DNA from 2 places in the Arcobacter acticola genome. Region 2 is predicted to be linked to the other one. Evidence: riboswitches for the same ligand, from Rfam matches in the RefSeq annotation. Region 2 holds a riboswitch; the other holds the start of a gene.
What was found. Region 2 has a riboswitch for thiamine pyrophosphate ahead of tenA (thiaminase II). Riboswitches for the same ligand answer to the same signal wherever they lie in the genome.
Positions count from the first base shown of each region.

Region 1: it holds a riboswitch for thiamine pyrophosphate, as region 2 does, so the genes downstream of both, thiC (phosphomethylpyrimidine synthase ThiC) here and tenA (thiaminase II) in region 2, are expected to answer to the same signal.

Region 1 covers NZ_CP042652.1:1,236,161-1,244,661, forward strand. The annotation lists gene AACT_RS06345 (sensor histidine kinase) at 1-1,872, opposite strand, end outside; gene AACT_RS06350 (IS4 family transposase) at 1,931-3,289, shown strand; gene AACT_RS06355 (sensor histidine kinase) at 3,456-4,511, opposite strand; gene AACT_RS06360 (response regulator transcription factor) at 4,593-5,339, shown strand; gene AACT_RS06365 (hypothetical protein) at 5,413-5,595, shown strand; TPP riboswitch at 5,931-6,047, shown strand; gene thiC (phosphomethylpyrimidine synthase ThiC) at 6,163-8,055, shown strand; gene AACT_RS06375 (FAD-dependent oxidoreductase) at 8,075-8,501, shown strand, end outside.
Region 2 covers NZ_CP042652.1:2,211,566-2,220,066, forward strand. The annotation lists gene AACT_RS11325 (hypothetical protein) at 1-263, opposite strand, end outside; gene AACT_RS11330 (twin-arginine translocase TatA/TatE family subunit) at 478-702, opposite strand; gene AACT_RS11335 (ABC transporter ATP-binding protein) at 907-1,650, shown strand; gene AACT_RS11340 (ABC transporter permease) at 1,587-2,393, shown strand; TPP riboswitch at 2,429-2,534, shown strand; gene tenA (thiaminase II) at 2,612-3,265, shown strand; gene AACT_RS11350 (ABC transporter substrate-binding protein) at 3,290-4,237, shown strand; gene AACT_RS11355 (alpha/beta hydrolase) at 4,271-5,422, opposite strand; gene AACT_RS11360 (sensor histidine kinase) at 5,440-5,790, opposite strand; gene AACT_RS11365 (IS4 family transposase) at 5,905-7,269, shown strand; gene AACT_RS11370 (PAS domain-containing protein) at 7,253-8,501, opposite strand, start outside.

The DNA.
Region 1 (8,501 bases), 980 kb from region 2:
ACCCTTATATTTTTGATTTTCATATTCATATTCACTATTTTTAACTTTGATCTCACCATTCATTCCATTTATTATTTGTTTACACATATAAAGACCTATACCTGTTCCTTCATAATCTTCTTTAGTAGTAAAATAAGGTTCAAATATCTTTTCTATAATATCAAGAGATATTCCTCCTGCATTATCTTTTATTTTAATTATATAATTTGAATCTTCTTTATATGAATCAATAAAAATGAATTTTTTTTGATTTTTATCTAATTGAATAAATTCGTCTTTAGCATTTTTAAAAATATTTATTAAAACCTGTAAAAGTTCATTTCTATATCCATATATTTCAGTATTATCTATATTTTTAATAAATTGAATATTATTGTTTGTAAATTGAGGTAATATTAGCTTAATAGTATCTTCAAATATATCTAAAAATTTAAAGTTAATTTTTGTTTTGTCAGATTTAAAAAAGTTCCTAAAATCATCAATTGTATGAGATAAATATTGTGCTGAATTATTAATATTATTCATTCCTTCAACTATTTCTTCATCATTTAAGCAATTCAACTCTTTTTGAATTTTTATTCCTGTGGATACTGTTGAAATAACTGATAAAGGTTGTTTCCATTGGTGAGCAATATTTGCTATCATTTCTCCCATTATTGCCATTTTTGATTGTTGAACTAAAAGCCTTTCTTTTTTAATAGTATTATTTATTTCTTTTTTTATCTCTTTTTTGTAATTATTAAACTTTTTTTCTATTATTTTAGAAATAAGAAGAGAAATTACAAGTAAGATTAAAGTTAGTAAAATACTTAAAAGTATAATATTATTAATTATAATTTCGTGCTCTTTTTTTAATTTTGCTTCTTTTTTATTAATTTTATTGTTTAACTCATCTAAATAAAAACCAGTACCAATCATCCAATCCCATTTATCAAGATATCTAACATATGAAATTTTTTCTACATTTTTTAAGTTGCTACCAGGTTTTGATGATGCTAAGTATTGCACATAGCCTTGTTTGTTTTTTTCAGCATATTCAAACATATCTTTAAGAAAATATTTTCCATTTGCATCTTTTAGATTGAATCCACTTGTACCTATTTTATTTTCATAAAAATGAGATAAATAATCTCCTTGTTTATTGAAAATAAATATATAACTATTATCATCTAATCTTACTCCTTGGATTTTCTTAAGTAAATTATTTTGAATCTTTTTTTCAAAATCAACATAATATTCACCTGTTCCAATTGCAAAGTTTAGGGGTTCAAAATATTTATAAAAACTAATCTTCTTATATGTTGTTTTATCATCTTTTGATTTATACCAATAATACTCATCATAGGTTTCACTTTTGTTTTTGATGGTTTCAGTAACCTTTTTCATATATTGATAACCATTTATATCTTTATATTCTAAAAGACTTTGTCCTTCTATTTCTTTATTTAATGGTTGTAAAATTTTTACACCATTTATATCATCAATAAATATATATCCATTTCCTTCGTTATATAACATTCCTTCAAGGGCATATTTAATTGTTTTTAATGCATGATCGTTTCTGTTAATATTTTTATTGCTTAAGAATGTTGATTCCACATTATAAATATTACTTGCAATTTTATGTGCTTCATATACTCTTTCTTTTAAAAAAGCTTTTAAGTCTTCATCTGATTTCTTAATTTCATAGTTAATAGAATCAACAACTCTATCAATTTCATTTTTTATATGTAATTTTTCTTTATTTATAAATTCACTTTTAAATGTTTCTATTTCTTTATTTAAAGTTTCATCTTTTTGTTTTATTATTCTCAACTTTCGCACATAGAAAATCATAAATTCACTATATTCAAAAGCTTCATTAAACCCCATAAATAGACACTTTTAGCTATAATTGTTCACCACAAACATTAATATATAAGGGCTTTTTATGGGTATTGACAATTTTATCGAAACTGCTATGAAGAGTGTGTTAAAGAATCCTATAGTTTTAGTTTTAAGAGATATAAATTTTAGCAGTATTTTAAAACAAAGTAATTTTATCAAGCGTGATGTAGGTGTGCCGCCGTATATGGTGATCTTACAATTTTTATATATGTTCCTTATTAATAAAAAGATCTCATCCTTTATGAAATATAGTAATGACAGTTTTAAGAAAGATGTTTATTATAGATTACTAAAAAATAGTAAATACAACTGGAGAAAATTATTGTTGCTCACATCCGTGAACTTAATCAATAAACTTTCATCATTGCAAAAGCCAACTGATACAAAAGTATTTATCATTGATGACACAGTTGAAATTAAGCGTGGAAAATATATAGAAGGCAGTTGTAAGAATTTATGGAGCAATAAAGATAAAAGAGTAGTTAAGGGTTTAAATATTGTATCACTAAACTATAGTGATACTCATACCGATATGATGCTAGATTTTTCCATGAACTATAATAAAAATCAAATTATAGATTCTATTGATAATAAATATCACCATAGAAGCAATGCCTATAAACGAAGAATTGAAGGGAGAAACGGTAAAAATATCCAAGCAATAAATATGCTAAAACGAGCTTTAAGTTCAGGAATATATGCAGACTATCTACTTGTCGATAGCTGGTATGCAAAACCAAATTTTATCAAAGAGGTTAGAGATAATGGTTTGGATACGATTGCAAGGGTTGCAAAAAGCAATAGAATCTGGCAGTTTAGTGGGAAATATAAAACACTTGAAGCTCTATATAATCATGAAAAACAAAATAAAACTTCAAAACTTGGTAACTATAACTCCATCAAATACTCCTATGTTTCAACTATCACTACACATAAAACACTTGGAAGAGTAAAGATTGTATTTATAAGAACCAAAGAAAATCTAATACCAATATTTTCAACCAATATACATTTATCAGATTTAGAGATTATAAATACATACAAAAAACGGTGGAATATTGAGCAAGGATATAAAGACCTAAGGGAATACTTTCAATTCGGTAAAGAGGAAAACCGCATTTATGAAGCCCTAATAGCTAGAATCACTCTATCATTCCTTGCATACAATTTAACAAGCTATATCAATCGTATCAATAATGAACCACAAACTTTAGGAAACTTATTCAAAGACTTAGAGTGTCAGCTTGAAACCCTTGCTATTTCAATGGAACTATTCCTAAAAATATTAGAAAACTTGCTCCAAACTACAGAAATTGTCAAGAGAAATAAAGATTTAGAGCTTATTATCAATGTTTTACGCATTCATACCAAAAAGCAACTTGGTTTTATGTGCGAAAGTTGAGTTATTATTGTATAAGTAATTAGAAATGGAAATATTAGAGTAGGTATAACTGCACCAAATCTAATAATTGTTAGTATTGTTTTTTCTCTATCGAATGTTTTCATATTTTCTCCGCACTAAATTGAGCGATTATATTATAAAAGTGTATCAGAAAAGTATCATAATTTCAAATAAATAATTTAATAATAAAAGAAGTTCCATTTTTTTTGTTTTTAACGCTAATCTCTCCATTTAAATATTTCTCAACAATCATCTTACAAATGTATAAACCCAAACCAGTACCATTTTTTTTCTCTTTTGTTGAAAAATATGGATTAAATATCTTATCAATAATATTCAAGTTTATTCCACCTGCGTTGTCTTCTATTTCAATAATTTGAAAAGAAGATTCTTTTTGTGAAAAATTTATTGTGATTTGTGGATTTGAAATATTGTTTAAAACCAAAGCATCTTTTGCATTATTTAAGATATTTAAAATAACTTGTGTAAGGTCATTTTTATGTAAGTAGATTTTGTTTAGGGATTCTTTAGAGTTGATATTTACTTTTATTCCAAGAATATCAAAACTATTTTTGATTAAAGAGTAGCTATTATTTACAACTTCTTCTATTTTTACTAAATCTTTTTTTGAATCTTTTATTAAAAAATCTCTAAAATGATCAATTGTATTTGACATATATTGCACGTAGTTATTTATCTGAGTTAATTTTTCATCATAGGTATTTAAATCAATTCTTTTTAGATTATATTTTAGTTTTAATGTTGTTATAATAGAACCAACTGCAGATAATGGCTGTCTCCATTGGTGCGCTATTATTGAAACCATTTCACCCATAGCTGCAAGCTTTGATTGCTCTAAAACTATTTTTTCATTTTTTTTGATTTCTGTTAAATCTAATATTGAAACCATTTTATAAGAAACATTATTTATATTTATATCTTTAATTTTTATAATTGCAGGTATTACATCTGCATTTTTATTTAAAAGTGATATTTCTTGAAATATTTTGCTGTTATACTCTATGAATTTTTCTTTTGATGTTGGTATTAATATTCCAATTGCAAGATTGCCTATAAGCTCTTTTTCATCTTCATAACATAAAATATCTATTAATGATCTATTTACATGTTTAATAAAACCATCTTCTATAATCAAAATACCTTCAATTGTATTATCGGTTATTTCATGAATATCTGTAAAAAACTTATTATTATCACTCATATTAAACTATTTCCAATTAAATTTATGTTTTATACATTATAATAGATTATATTAATTTTTATGTTTAAATAAGGCTGTTAAATGCTAGATTATGCACTTTTAGAAAAATATTCAAAAGATATTTCCATACTTTTTGTTGAAGATGATTTAAGTATAAGAACTGAAATAAAAGAGTTACTTGAAGAAATTTTTTCTATTGTTTATGTGGCAGTTGATGGAAAAGATGGACTTGAGAAGTATTTAGATTTTTATAAAAAAAATAGTGTCTATTTTGATTTAGTTTTAAGTGATATACAAATGCCAAATATGGATGGTATTGAATTAATAAAGGCTATTTATAAAGAAAACTCTAATCAAAAAGTTCTAGTTTTATCAGCTCATAATGAAAGTGCATATTTAATGCAGTTGATTAATCTTGGTATTAGACAATTTATTTTAAAACCCTTGGATTATAATAACTTTTTAGATGTAATTTTTAAAATAAACAAAGATATCTATTTTGAAAAAAATGAAGAAAAGATAAGTGCTTTAATAAAACTATCTGATACTCTGTTTTGGAATAAAAAAACTCAAGAATTAATAGATAATAATCAAGCTGTTAAACTAACAAAAAAAGAGTTGATTTTAATCTCTTTACTTCTAAAATACCCAGAAAAAACAAATAATAATGAAGAAATAATATCATTGATGTGGGCTGATGATTTTGATAAAAATCCAGATATTACAAATCTTAAAAATATAATCTCACGACTTAGAAAAAAAGTACCTTCTTTAAATATTGAAAATATCTATAGTTTTGGATACAAAATACATACTACCTTGGATTAATACTGCTTAAATGATACTTTTGTAGTACTTTTCCTTGATATAGTTTATTTAACTTAAGAAAAAGGAGTATGTTATGAAAACTTTAGTTTTATCATCGCTTTTTATTTTACTTTTTACAGGATGTATTCAAGACTCAAGACAATTGACTAAAGAAGAGTGTGAAAGAGGCGGATACAAATATGCAACAGAAAAAAAACTGAATTATAGAACAGGTAAATATGAATTAAAATTTATTTGTTTAAATAAAATAAAATAGTTTATGAATTTAATACCAAAGTACTTTGTTTCTTTATATATTAATAACTATTAAGTATTAAGGTTTTTCTATTATGGAATTTATAGACCTGTATGTTTATATTCTAAGTTACACCTATCTCTTGATGTTTTATAACCTCTTACTTTTGGAGCAATTCTTACAAATAGAAAGCTTGTTCCAAAAAGAGTTGAATTGGTGAACATACTCCAAAAGGTACAGATTGTTGAACTTGTTATTTTAACTTAGATACTTTTAAATTCTAAGTATGAATTTAGATTACCATTCCACTAAATTGATTTAAGCTTTCATAAATAAAACTTCAAGTAGAATCGATAATCAACCTCTCGGGGCGCTTTATCTTTTTTAAAGATAGAAGCTGAGATAGCAGTTTTGCTTGTCCCGTTGAACTTGAACTGGGTAATTCCAGCGTAAGGAAGAGACTGTACTTATTTTATAGACTATAAAGTCTAATATATTTTTTTATTGCGAAAAGCTTTTAAAATGATATATCTACATATTTTAACTACACTTCTCTCTTTTCGTATTTTATTTATGAAAGAGATTAAAATGACAAACAAACAACAAGAAACAATAACAACATCAAATGAGTTACTAACAAGAGAACCTTTCCCCGCATCAACTAAGGTGTATATAGAGGGGAAAATACACACAGATATTAAAGTTCCCGTAAGAGAAATACTTTTGGCAAATGAAACTAAACTAAGAGTATATGATACATCTGGTCCTTATACAGATACAAGTATTGACATTGATGTAGGTAAAGGTATTCCAACTATCAGAAAAGAATGGATTGCTAAAAGAAATGACGTTGAGCAATATGATGGTCGAATTATGGAACCTAGTGATAATGGATACAAAACAGAGGAACAACTTGACTTTGTAACAGCAGGAACAAAAGGATTAGTAAGAACTCCTTTAAGAGCAAAAAAAGATGAAAATGGCAAAACAAAAAATGTTACGCAACTGTGGTATGCAAGACAAGGAATCATAACAGCTGAAATGGAATTTATTGCACTTCGTGAAAATCAAGATTTAGCTATGAGTAAAGAATATTTACAAGATGAAGAGCGAGAAAATAGATTAAGAGGTGAAAGTTTTGGTGCAAATCTACCAAAAGTAATAACAGCAGAATTTGTAAGAGAAGAAGTTGCAAGAGGAAGAGCTGTAATTCCATGTAATATAAATCATCCAGAAGTTGAACCTATGATTATAGGACGTAATTTTTTAGTAAAAGTAAATGCTAATATTGGTAACTCAGCAACTTCATCTTCAATTGCTGAAGAAGTAGAAAAAATGGTATGGTCAACAAGATGGGGAGCAGATACTGTTATGGATTTATCTACGGGTAAGAATATTCATACTACAAGAGATTGGATTTTAAGAAACTCTCCTGTTCCTATTGGAACAGTTCCTATTTATCAAGCCTTAGAAAAAGTAAAAGGCGTAGCTGAAGACTTAACATGGGAAGTATTTAGAGATACGTTAATAGAACAAGCTGAACAAGGTGTAGATTATTTCACTATTCATGCAGGACTTCTTTTACATCATGTACCAATGACTGCAAAAAGAGTTACAGGTATTGTAAGTCGTGGTGGAGCTATTATGGCTAAATGGATGATTCATCATCATAAAGAAAACTTTTTAAATACACATTTTGAAGATATTTGTGAAATTATGAAAACATATGATGTAACATTTTCATTAGGAGATGGTTTACGTCCAGGATCAGGTGCGGATGCTAATGATGAAGCTCAATTTGCAGAGCTAAAAGAATTAGGAAGATTAACAAAAATTGCATGGAAGCATGATGTTCAAACTCTTATCGAAGGTCCTGGTCATGTACCGATGCATCTTATAAAAGAAAATATGGAAAAGCAACTAGAATGGTGTGATGAAGCACCTTTTTACACACTAGGACCCCTAACTACTGATATAGCTCCTGGTTATGATCATTTTACATCAGGTATTGGTGCAGCTATGATTGCTTGGTATGGTTGTGCAATGTTATGTTATGTAACACCAAAAGAACATCTTGGATTACCAAATAGAGATGATGTTAAAGAAGGTTTAATTACATATAAAATTGCAGCACACGCAGCAGATATTGCAAAAGGTCATCCAGGAGCACGAGCAAGAGATGATGCAATGAGTTTAGCACGATTTGAATTTAGATGGGTTGATCAATTTAATATTGGTCTAGATCCATATAGAGCAAGAGAGTTCCATGATGTAGAACTACCTGCTGAATCTGCAAAAGTAGCACATTTTTGTTCTATGTGTGGACCTAAATTTTGTTCTATGAAAATTTCGGCGGAAGTAAGAACATATGCAGATGCATTAGGAACAGATGTTGAGACAGCAAGAAAAAAAGGCATGGATGAAATGTCTTTAAAATTTGAAGAAATGGGATCCGAAATTTATGTTGAAGCAAAAGAATAATCAAGTAAAAAATAAGAAAATGAATATAGCAATAGTTGGTACTGGTTTAGTAGGTAGAGTTTTGGCTCTTAACCTACTAAAAGATGGACATACTTTAACACTATTTGATAAAGATAGTAAAGATGGACTTACATCAGCTGGTTATACAGCAGCAGGTATGTTAGCACCCTTTGCTGAACTTGAAACAGCTGAATCAATAATATTTGATTTAGGTGTTCGCTCTGTATCTTTATGGCCCGATTTATTAAAAGAAGTTGGAGTTTATGATGGATTTCAATTAGCAGGAACAATTATAACTGCCCATCCTCAAGATTCAAAAGAACTTGAACATTTTATTACAACATTAAAGAACAAAGTAAAAGAAGCCAAAGAAATAGAATCTATAAATAAAGAGCAATTAGAAGAACTCGAACCTGAATTAACTCAATATAATAAATCATTTTATA
Region 2 (8,501 bases):
AAAGAAACATAATCAGACTTTGAAGTATTAATTCTGCTTTGAACTATTTCATATATTTCTTTATGTTCAATATTATTCATTAGCTCTTCAATCTCTTTTAATCTCTCATATTCCTGTGTTGAAATAACAACAGCTTCAAGCTTATTGTTTTTTAGAATACCGACTTTTTCTAAACTATGTTCTTTTAAATTTCCAAGAATTTTACTTATTGATTTTGTAAAGTCTGTAATTGATAATAATTCATTTTGTGTATAACTTACCATTTTATTAACTCCTATATTCTATGGTTTATATTATAGCTAATTTAATAGTGAATTTACAAATAAATATTTTCAAGTTTAAAAAAAAGTTAACTAAGATTAATACAATTTATTCTGAAATATTAACATTTTTTTTATTGATATTGAACTCTAAAAGTATACTTAGCAAAACCTTTTTACGGTAATTATTACGGTATTTTAATTTTTAATTAAATAACTAATTAATTTTTTCATTTAATATTTTAATTTCATTATTAATAGGATTTTGAATATTCTCAGCCTTTGCAATCTCTTCTTCTTCAACACCCTCTTTTAATGCATTTTTAAAATTTTTAATACCGCTTCCCAATCCCTTTGCAAGTTCAGGAATCTTTTTACCAAAAAGCAAAAGTATTACTATAAAAATCACTGCTAATTCCATACCACTTGGCGCACTAAACATATTTACTCTCCTATTGACTTTTTTGAAAGTATAACTTTTTTATTGAAGAATTAATCAATTATATTAATAAATCGTTTCTTTTATTTTTTTAAAGTATTTTTTTACAAAGTATAAAAGATCATATAACAGTTTTTGAAATATACAATCAAAAAATTTGTTAACTAATTCCTTTATTTTTAGTTCTTTTATTATATTATAGCGCACATGAAGAACAATTTTATAGCTCAAATACAAAACTTAAGCCTTGATTTCAAAGGTAAAAAACTATTTAAGAACCTAAACTTTAATATATTGGAAAATAAAAGTACCGCCCTACTTGGAAGTTCAGGAGTTGGAAAATCAACCCTGCTTAGATGTATAGCTGATCTTGAGATTGAGAATATCACAGATGGAAAAATAATATTAAAAGAAGGTACAAACATCGCTTGGCTTAGTCAAGAAAACTCACTTTTCCCTTGGCTTAGTATTTTGGATAATGTTCAACTATATCATCATCTAAAAGGAACTAAGACAAATCAAACTTTACAAAAAGCAGAAGAGCTTTTAAGCCAAGTAAATATGTCTGACCACCTAAATAAAAAAACCTATGAGCTTTCAGGTGGACAAAAACAAAGAGTTGCACTAGCTAGAACTCTTATGCAAGATGCAAATCTTATTTTGATGGATGAACCTTTTTCAGCCTTAGATGCAATTACAAAAATGCAACTACAAGATTTGACTTGTCATTTATTAAAAGATAAAACGGTAGTACTTGTGACCCATGATCCACAAGAAGCTATAAAACTAGCAAATCATATTTATATTTTAAAAAACCAACCTGTTGTTTTTGAAGAAGTTGCCTCTTTACAAGGAGCTTTACCTCATCAACTATCAAATGAAAAATTATGGAATTTGCAAGAAGAGTTAATATCAAAACTTCAAGAACAAAACAAAGAAAGTCAAATATGAAAAAAGTTTTAATAATATTACTTCCTATAGTATTTTTATTTATTTTGTGGCAAAGCATTATTGTGATTTTTGATTTACCTCACTATATAATGCCAAAACCAAAAGATGTATTTTTCCAACTAATCAATCAACATAGCTTACTTTGGGAACATACACAAACTACACTTTTAGAGATAATAATAGGAATAATTCTTGGTTGTATTTTTGGTTTGGGTTCTGCTTTTACTCTGCTTTATTTTAAAAAAATTGAGAAATATTTACTTCCATTACTTGTAATTTCACAAGCAATTCCTGTATTTGCAATAGCGCCTCTTTTGGTTTTATGGTTTGGTTATGGTATGGCTTCAAAAATAGTTATGACAGTGATTATTATATATTTTCCAATTACCACTGCTTGTTATGATGGCCTTAAAAACACACCAAAACAGTGGCTTCAACTTGCACATACATATAAGCTATCTGCTTTACAGACTTTATTAAAAGTACGCTTTAGAGCAAGTTTACCTTCTTTGGCTTCTGGACTTAAAATTGCAGTTTGTATAGCACCCATTGGAGCAGTTATTGGGGAATGGGTTGGATCTTCAAAAGGACTTGGTTATCTTATGTTACATGCAAATGCAAGAATGCAAATTGATTTGATGTTTTCTGCACTTTTTATACTAATTGTAATGACTTTAAGTATTTATTTTTTAACTGATTATTTAACAAAAAAGTTTATTCCTTGGGCTTCACATTTACATTAAATTGACTTAAATTCTTTTTTCAGATAAGATTTATTTTTTAGTACATAGGGAGCTTATATATAGGCTGAGAGGAAGTTTTGAACTTCGACCTTTGAACCTGATCTAGGTAATGCTAGCGTAGGGATTTGTTTTTGCAAATGTATTTATATACTTCAAATTTTGTCTATCTTTATTTCAAGATAAACTCTCTTCTTATATTATAAGTTAAAAGGAGAGCAATGACTATTACACAAGATCTTATCAAAAATTCAAAGCCTCATTGGGATAATTATATTAAACATGAATTTGTACAAAAATTAGCTAATGGAACACTGGAACTTAAAAACTTTCAACACTATTTAATGCAAGATTATATTTATCTATTTCATTATTCAAGGGCATTTGCACTTGCTATGTACAAAAGTGATAATTTTGAGCAAATGGAGTTTTCAAGACAAGCTTTAAATTCTATCTTAGATGAAATTCAACTACATATAAATTATTGCAAAGAGTTTGGGATAGATGAAAAATCAATCCATGAACAAAAAGAATCACCTGCATGTGTTGCATACACTAGATATGTGCTTGATTGTGGGCTAAGTGGAGATTTAACCCAACTTTATGCAGCTGTAATCCCCTGCTTTCTTGGTTATGCAAAAGTAGCTGATTATATCACTCTTAACAACTTAAGCGTAGCAAATAATCCATATCAATCTTGGATAGATATGTACTCTTCAAAAGAGTATCAAGAAGCAGCAAATGATGCAACTGAGTTTTTTGAAGGACTATGCAAAGACTTATCAAAAAAACAAATGGGAAAAATACAAGATATTTTCACAACAGCCACTCGTATGGAAATATCTTTTTGGCAAATGGGTTTAGACCTATCGTAAAAAATAAAATAAAAAAGGAAAATAATGAAAAAAACAATATCAAAAATAACATTAAGTTTACTACTTTTAAGCTCAACTGCTTTTGCAGATAAAGAGAAAGTAAGCTTACTTTTAGACTGGTTCGTAAATCCAGATCATGCAGCTATCATAATAGCTCAACAAAAAGGTTTCTTTGAAAAGAACAATCTTGAAGTAGAGATTATGGAACCAGCGGATCCTACAATGCCTCCAAAACTAGTAGCTGCAAAAAAAGCAGATTTAGCTGTTGATTATCAACCACAACTTCAAATGCAAGTGGCAGAAGGTTTACCATTAGTAAGAATTGCAACACTTGTAAACTCTCCACTTAATAGTTTAATCGTATTAAAAAATTCTGGTATAAATAAAATAGAAGATTTAAAAGGTAAAAAAGTAGGATATTCTGTAAGTGGATTTGAAACAGTTTTATTAGATGCTATGCTAAAATCTGCAAATTTATCTGAAAAAGATGTTGAACTTGTAAATGTAAACTTTTCATTATCTCCATCTTTGATGAGCAAACAAGTTGATGCAGTAATTGGAGCTTTTAGAAACTTTGAATTAAATCAATTAAAATTAGAGAAAGAAGAAGGAAAAGTATTTTTACCTGAAGATTATGGAGTTCCTAAATATGATGAACTAATAGTTGTTGCAAATAAAGATAATGTATCTCAAGTTAAATTTAAAAACTTTGTAAAATCTTTACAAGAAGCAACAAACTACTTAAAAGAAAATCCTAAAGAATCTTGGGAAGCTTTTATAAACTATAAACCAAAAGAGTTAGATAATGAACTAAATCGTCTTGCATGGGCTGATACTTTGCCATATTTAGCAGCAAATCCTGCTACTTTTGATAAAAAAGTTTATGAACAAATGGCTTTATTTATGAAACAAAATAAACTTGTCGAAACATTACCAAGTTTAGATGAGTATGCTCAAGAGATATTAAAGTAAAGAAAGTAGAGAATTAACTTTCTCTACTATTTTTTATTTAGAATTTATAACATCACTCATAAGTTTTATTGTTTTGTCAAAATATGGATTCCATGTAAGTCTTGCAAAATATTTTCCTTCTTCTTTTAATCCCCAAGCTGAATACCAAAGTTCATCTTCTTTTTCATTATAGATCTTATCTTGACCATTTTTGAACATTTTATATGAGCCATTTCTTCCATAAAAGAAATGATTTTTTTTAAATAATACTGATAGATGGGAAAAATTACCAATATGTTCTTCTGGAAGATAAGATGATAAAGAAGTGATTCTGTTGTCATTTGAGCTATTTTTTTTACCAAACCAAAGAAGTTGACTATTTGGGTTTTTAAAATTATTTGAAAAAATTGATACTATTTCTTCTGCCTTTATTACACTATCATCTTCACTAATTGTTACAAATACAGGTTTTGAAAAGCTCTTATTTTCTAATTCTTCTTGTACTCTTTGTAGGGATTTATAATATAGGTTTGAAGCATTCATTGATAATGATTCATATCGTAAAATATTTTGACTATTATCATTTTGAAACAACCAAGTTTTAAAATAAGTTCCAATTCCAGATAAAGGCAATAAAGTATCTTGATTTGATGCAAATCCAGGTGAAAAAAGCAATAATCCTGATATATCTTTTTCATTTTCTAAAGCATATGAAGTTACAAGATTAGCTCCTGTTGAAAATCCTCCAAGCCATAGTTCATCTACTTCTTTTTCTAATAATTTTATATGATGAGAAACAAGGTTTTCCCACTCTTCAAATTCTACATTTATTAAATCAGCAGGTTTACTGCCATGACCTGTTAATAATACTGTTCTAACTAAAAATCCATGAGAAACTAACTCTTGCGTTAAATCCTCAAAATAACCTGGAGAATCTCCAAGTCCATGAACAAGTAAAATTCCTTTTGATACATTTTGATTGATAGGTTTTCTTTCAAAAGGTGTATTTAAACTAAGTTCTAGATTTTGATTTTTGCTTAGAAAAACACGATTATCTTTTAGCCATTGTTTATTTTCATTTACATATTCTGAAAAATTTTGTTGATTATAATTTGGCAGAGATTTTGAAGATACATACAAAGGATTGTTTTCATTAGCAAAACAAAAGTTTATAAGTAATAATAGTAATAAAATATGTCTATTCATTTTTATAGTTTTGATACTCATAGAGTATCGCAATTTAACACAACCATAAAACAAGCACCCTTATATGTTTTACCTTCATATTCAAATTCTTCATTTGAAACGCTGATTGTTCCATCATGTCTTTCTCTAATAATTTTATCTGCCATTGCTAAACCTAATCCTGTTCCTCTTGATTGATGTTTAGAAGTAAAATATGGTTCAAAAACTCTATTTATAATATCATCAGGAATCCCACCACCTGAATCTTTAAAAGTTATGACTACTTGAGAAGTACTCTTTTTATAAGCATCAATAAAAATAAGTCTATCCTCTTCATTTGAAACGCTCTCTTTTAAAATATCTTTTGAATTATTAAGTATATTACTCAACTTTCGCACATAGATTCCAGTAAATAAATGAACCAGAGTTGAATAATAAAGCCCATAAATAGGCACTTTTTAGTATAATTTCATAACGACAATCAACTATACAAAGGTGTTTTTATGGGACTTGACAATTATATTCAAACTGCTATGAGAAGCATATTAAAAAACCCAATTCTTGAAGTATTATCAGAAATAAAAATTACAAAAATACTTAAACAAAGTAACTTTGTAAAAAGAGAAGTTGGTTATCCTCCTTTTCAAATTATCTTACATTTTGTTTATATGCTAATTATGAATAAAAGACAATCAGCTTTTATAAAAAACAGTGAGAATGCATTTGGTAAAGACGCCTATTACAGATTCATTAAAGAGAGTCGTTATAACTGGCGAAAGTTTTTGATACTAAGTGCTGCTGCACTTTTGCAAAGAATAAAACTATTACATAAAAATGGTGAACACCGCTTGCTTATTATTGACGATACAGTAGAACCCAAAAGAGGGAAATTCATTGAAGGAAGTTGTAAATATGTTTGGAGTAATAAAGAGCATAAAAGTATCAATGCATTAAACATTGTATCTTTAAATTATGCAGACTCACACTCAACTTTTCAAGTTGATTTTTCTATAAAGATGAATGATAGTAAAAGAAAAGAGATATCAGAATTTACAAGTAAACTCCATCATAGAAGTAATTCATATCAAAGAAAAAGTGAGATAATAAAAAGTAAAAACACACTTGCTATAGAGATGCTTGAAAGAGCCTTGAATAACGGAGTTGAAGCAGATTATCTATTGGTTGACAGTTGGTACGCTAAACCAAACTTTATAGAAAAAGCTAATGAGCTCGGTATGCCTGTAATTTCAAGACTTCCAAATAATAAACTCATTTGGAACTTTAAAGGCAAACATAAAACAATGAATGCAATCTATGAGAGTTTAAAAAACTCTCGTCATAAAAGCGGCGGACAGCATGGCAAAATATCTTACAAATACTTTGATGCAATTATAGAGCATGCAGTTTTAGGTAAGATTAAACTCGTATTTTTGCACACAGGCAAAGACTTGTTAGTTTTTATCTCAACTGATATAACTATCGCAGGTAAAGAGATAATAGCTACTTACAAAAAGAGATGGAATATTGAACAAGGTTATAAAGATTTACGAAACCTTTTTGGTTTAGGAAAAGAAGAGAATCGAATCTATGAAGCACTTATTGCGAAAATAACTCTTTCAATGTTTACCTACAATATTGTAAGCTATATCAATCGCATAAAGCATGAGCCACAAACACTAGGAGAACTTTTTAGAGATTTAGAGTGTGAACTTGAAACACTGGCAATTTCAATGCAACTGTTTATTCAAATATTGACAAAAATTAGTGAAATTCAAAATGTTGTCAAGGATAATAAAGATTTACTCAACATTATCGCTGTGTTAAGTGCTTACACTAAAAAAGAACTTGGTTTTATGTGCGAAAGTTGAGTATATTAATAAAAGCTTCACTTAATTCATTTATACTACCATCTATTAAAAGATTATCTTCAATCTTTTTAATTAATCTTATATTGTTATTCTTAATTGTTGCATCCATTAAAGCTAAAGTATAATTAAACACTTTATCGATTTTGATAATTTTATGATCTTTATCATCTTTAAAAAAATCTCTAAAGTTATCGATTGTGCTAGAGAGATAGTTAGCCTGTTGAATTACAAGATTAGAATACTCTTTTATTTGCTCCTTAGAAATTTCCATATCTAATTCAGCTTCCAAGTTTAAACCACTTGCGCTTGTTGTTATTACACTTAAAGGTTGTCTCCATTGATGGGCAATATTTCCTATCATCTCACCCATTGAAGCTAATTTAGATTGTTTTTCTAAAAGTTTAATAGATGATGTGTCTTTGATTATAAAAAGTAATGTTTGCTTATTAGGAAGAAGTGAAATAGAAATATGCACTGTAATTGTTTTATTATTCTTTGTTATAAAATCTTTTTCAAAATTTTCAACATGTCCTACGACTATTGCATCTTGTATTATTTTTATAATTTTTTCTCGATTTTTAGATACTGTGAATTCATAAAAGTTTTTACTCAATAACTCTTTTCCCTTATAACCTAAAAGATTTTTAAAGGAATCATTAAATTTTAATAAGTTTCCTTCTAAATCACTTATTACAATACCATCTTGTGCATATTTAAAAATAGCTTCAAATTCCTCTTTTTTATTTAAAATAAGCTTTTGAATATTCTCCTTTTGGGTTACATCAATTCCTATTGTTGCAAAATAATTCATACTTCCATCTTCTTTTAGAACTAAGGTATTTGACCACTCAAAAACTCTTTCTTCTTTATCTTTTGAAACCCAAATATTTTTAAAAGATTTTATAATATGACCTTTTTTTGCTTCTTCTACAAGATCCAATACTTTTTCTTTTTGACTTTCAGGCAAAAATCTTGACCAAAAATATGGCTCACTAGCTATCTGCTCTTGAGTATATCCTGTAAACTCTTGGGCATATTTATTAACCCTAATCATTCTGCCTTCATTATCAATTACTGCAATAACAGAGTTTGCATTATCAATAATAGTTGAAATAAAATCTCTTTCAGATATGATTTTTTGTTCTAATTCTTTTTGCTTTGTGATATCTCTAAAAGTTACATAAAGATAATTTTTATTTAAAATATTAATCGTAACAGCATTTACATGAACA